Regions from separate parts of the Bacillus sp. V33-4 genome, predicted to be linked through region 1. Evidence: riboswitches for the same ligand, from Rfam matches in the RefSeq annotation. Region 1 holds a riboswitch; the other holds the start of a gene.
What was found. A riboswitch is a leader RNA that binds a small molecule or an ion and turns the genes downstream of it on or off. The one in region 1 is predicted to bind cyclic di-GMP.
Positions count from the first base shown of each region.

Region 1 (2,203 bases):
TATTCCAATCATTGTTTGGGGCAGCCAGCTATTATTGCGCGTAATGGAAAAATTCCCGTTCATCATTTATGCTGGTGCCGGGCTGTTGGCATATACTGCGGGAGAAATGATGATTGAAGACGAAACAATAGAAGCATTTCTTCATTCTGTCGTTCCCGGCTTAGTCGACGAGATCCACACGTGGCTTCCAATTGTCTTAGTCATTTTAGTGGTAGGTGTTGGGTATTTTAGAAGAAGGGACAATCTTCTCAAAACTACTGATGTTATTTAAATATGTTTACATAGCGTCAGTGCGAAAAAAGGACTGACACAGTTGTTTATTGACAGACTGTCGGGAAATTGGTAGAAGTAATTGATTCCCGAACAGGATTAACGAAAAAATAGAAGGTCGGATTGAGTTTTGTAAGGATATTCCGGCGAAATTTAATTATCATATAAATGAATCCTAAGGCATGAGTATAATTACCTATTTTTGTTATAAAATGGCGAAAAATGTTGAAATTTCCCTTCTAAAGTTTTACTATCATATTAATCAAATGTAAAACGGCAAACTTGTTGAAAGACAAGGACGCAAAGCCACGAGTCTAAGGTCATCGTACTAGGATAGTCGGGTTGCCAAAAAGTTCGGGAAAAATCATCGGTAAATGGTGCTTGAAAACCATTTATACAACAAGTCCACCAACTTTTTCGGTGGATTTTTTTGTATAAAAATTTAAGCGAGGCTTACGGGTACAATTATTCAATTTACGTAACTTCTTAGTTTTAAAGCTTAAAGAATCATAGGTGAGGAAGCGATGATAAATGGAGTTAATTAATTGTATTCAATGTCATGAAATATTTGTACATTCCGGAACAGCCGAACAGCTTTGCGCTAAATGCGCCCAACAGGAGAGCGTATTACTTCGCGAAGTAAAACATTATTTAAGACGTAAACCAAAAGCAACGATCCTGGAAATACAAGAGGATTTAAATATCCCTTCAAATATCGTTATACGCTGGAAAAAAGAAAATCGGATTTGAATTTATGAATGCAACATTAACACATAAAAAAGGGAGAGAGTTAGTGGTGGAAAGAATAAAATCGGGAAAAGCGAAGAAAGGCGACACGATTCTTTTTGAACGAAAAGATACTTCATGTGAAGGCGAAGTGTTTCTTGTCAGGGAAAACAGTGTACTGGTTGAAATTTCACGGGAAGCTGCCCGAATTTTTGGATACGAGACTCCAAATACAGTGGTGGGACATGGGAATTATATGATTATTAAGAAAGTATAGTCAAGCCAAAGTAGCCAGGTTAACAAGAAATAGAGGAGAAGAGATCATGCAGCTTTCTGAGTTAATTTCGAAAATAAATAAAAGTGTAGAGGATCTGGATCTTATTTCAACAAGAAAGCTTATCGAAGCCAACATAACAATTCTTAATCAGAATAAAAATCTCCTGAAAAGTAATGCCAGGGAATTACTCGAATTCTTAACTAATAGTTTGGATAATGAAGATAAACCACTGACACGCCAGGAATTGGGGGCTATCAATTCAATAAACGCTTACGCCTCAAGATTTGACGTGAGAGGGCTGAAGATTAGTATAAAGGATAAAGCGCAATTGCTGTTGCGCAAAGATGTCATTCTTTACCTGAATTCTGATGCTAAAATTTTATTAGAGGGACTAGGAGCTATAACAAAAGACGACCAGCAATGAGGTCGTTTTTTTTATGGGGATTTTTCTTTCTATTATTTTCATGAGGAAACAGCTGTAGCTGCCCAATCTCTTGCCCAGCTGGCAGAGGAGCTGAACCAGTCGGTATCCGGTTTTAAAGTGAACTAAATATGATAGAATAATAGATAGTTGACCCCAATCCGATGAATGAAGGATTGGGGTTGCCTAATTGAATAGAGGTAGTGTATTGTCGATAGCTCTATATGAGCGTCAAATATTTATTAATTGGAGGAAATACACAGAATGAATCTTACACAATCCCAGCCGGTTTCCATACTTATGGATGGTATGCTTTCGTCATTAGACCATGTCGTTCCCGTCCCCTATGAAAAAGGAAGCCCGCAAAGTCTGGAAAACTATCTAAACCTTCAATTTGGTGTGTTAATCGGACTTACAGGTGATCTGAAAGGAAAGATTATTTATAAAGGTGATCAGGAGTTATTCGGTTCACTTGGAGAAGCCATGTATGGGATGCCGATGGAGGGAGA
Region 1 covers NZ_PGVC01000059.1:26,367-28,569, forward strand. Annotated here, with positions in the region: gene CVD23_RS18945 (TerC family protein) at 1-271, shown strand, start outside; cyclic di-GMP riboswitch class I at 536-620, shown strand; gene CVD23_RS18950 (hypothetical protein) at 802-1,020, shown strand; gene CVD23_RS18955 (YkvS family protein) at 1,067-1,273, shown strand; gene CVD23_RS18960 (hypothetical protein) at 1,320-1,697, shown strand; gene CVD23_RS18965 (chemotaxis protein CheX) at 1,959-2,203, shown strand, end outside.

Region 2 (2,203 bases), on a different contig from region 1:
ACAACATGTTAGAAAACGTATTGGAATACGCAGCAGAGGTTTTGGAAGCAAGAAAACGCAATTTGCCAATTGTTGCATTGGAGTCGACGATTATTTCACACGGAATGCCATATCCACAAAATGTAGAAACAGCAAAAGAGGTAGAAAGTATTATCAGGAAAAACGGCGCTGTTCCGGCGACGATTGCAATTCTAAATGGAAAAATTAAAATTGGCTTATCAGAAGATGAACTCGAGTTTCTGGCGAAAAGCAATGATGTGGCGAAGGCAAGCCGCCGCGACCTTCCATATCTTGTATCCAATCGTAAAAATGGAGCAACGACAGTGGCTGCAACGATGATTTGTGCAAGTCTGGCTGGAATTGAAGTATTCGTCACAGGCGGTATTGGCGGTGTACATCGCGAAGCAGAGACGACAATGGATATCTCAGCGGATCTTCAAGAGCTTGCACAGACGAATGTTACCGTCGTGTGCGCGGGGGCAAAATCGATTCTGGATATCGGACTAACTCTTGAATATCTGGAAACGTTCGGAGTTCCCGTTGTCGGTTACCAAACTGACCGTCTGCCGGCCTTCTATACTCGAACAAGCCCGTATAGTGTAAATTTCCGTGTCGACGATCCGGATCAGGCTGCACAATTGATTCGTACTAAATGGGAGCTTGGGCTGGATGGCGGGATTGTAATCGCAAATCCGATTCCGGAGCGGGATGCATTAGATGAAACATTCATTAATGAGGTGATTGAAGCGGCGCTCTCGGAAGCAAAGGAAAATAACGTGGCAGGCAAGGACGTAACTCCATTTCTGTTAGGGAAAGTAAAAGAATTAACAAAAGGCTCAAGTCTCATTGCCAATATTGCACTTGTAAAGTATAATGCAGATATCGGGTCCCGTATCGCAGTGAGTTTATTGAAATATACATAGTAGATCAGCTCTTAAAAGGGGGCTGATTTTTCCCGTTTATAATGATAAAGAAGCAAAAAACAAGAAGACTTAACAGTGAAAAAGAACTAATCATACACCCACGCATTCAATCAATCGTTAGCAAAATAATTCGACGATAATTTCGTTAAACTTACAGAAATTCATCTTTAAACCTACCAAAAGTTAACATTTTCATAATAACTTACGTGGAAATAGAAGAAAGCTGTAGAATAATGGCTTTTTTTGAACGAAAATGAGAATGGCCTGCATTTTTCATATGACAAATAATAACACCGTAATAGTAAAGAAGTAGATAAAATAATACCTAAGTATTAGAAGAGGATGGATCAGGTCCAGAAAAGGGCAAACCTATTGAAAGATGGGGACGCAAAGTCGCGGGTCTAAGGTCTTGGAAGCATTTTCAGGCTAGGACGGCTGGGTTGCCTGGAATACGAAATGTATTTTAGGGGGAGTCATGTTGGCAGGCGTAAAAGAAAGCTTTGACGAAATCGATCTGGAATGGATGCTGCTGATTATTGAAGCGAAGGAGCTAGGACTCAAAAAAGAAGATATCCGAAATTTTCTTAATGATCATTTTATGAGGGAAGTTGCTGTTGAAAATCGCTAAAAATGAAGAATCAGGAACATGCCGGAACAAACCAGCAATATTCTGCAATAGAACCAATGGACGCTCTCTGTAAATTTCGATAGCTATTTCTTTAATTGAAAAACGAACAGTTATTTAAAATGTAAACAGTATTATTCGTTTGCCACGGAATACTCCCGGGTTATTAAGACCATTAGATTCGTTTTTCGGTTTAGCTTAGCACATTGTGAAATTTACTCAAATACATAAATAAAAAACCTGTTATGAAAAAAACAGGTTTATTTTTTATTAATTCTCCATTTATTAAACTCCAAAAATTCACGGAATTGATCCTTCGTAACCCCGGAGTTCATTGCCTCTTTCACGAGGTTCATCCAATCGGAATCAAGCTGTTCTTTATTAGGCTGTTCATTGATTAAGGTATCAACAGGAACTCCCAGTACAGACGATATTTTTTCAAGAAACTGTATGGACGGGTTTCTTTGTAAATTGCGCTCCAAGGAGCTTAAATAGGATTTAGCAACACCTGCTTGATCAGCCAGTTCAGAAAGTGACATCTTCTTTTCCTGACGGATTTTTTTTACCCGATCACCAATCATCCAGTCTCACACACCTTACATAAGTTTTCTATAATAACAAAGCCGAATTCATCGGTTTCATATAAAGAACATCC
Region 2 covers NZ_PGVC01000010.1:129-2,331, reverse strand. Annotated here, with positions in the region: gene CVD23_RS04335 (pseudouridine-5'-phosphate glycosidase) at 6-923, shown strand; cyclic di-GMP riboswitch class I at 1,276-1,371, shown strand; gene CVD23_RS04330 (anti-repressor SinI family protein) at 1,402-1,551, shown strand; gene CVD23_RS04325 (helix-turn-helix domain-containing protein) at 1,809-2,129, opposite strand.
Region 2: another riboswitch for cyclic di-GMP. It lies ahead of CVD23_RS04330 (anti-repressor SinI family protein); the one in region 1 lies ahead of CVD23_RS18950 (hypothetical protein).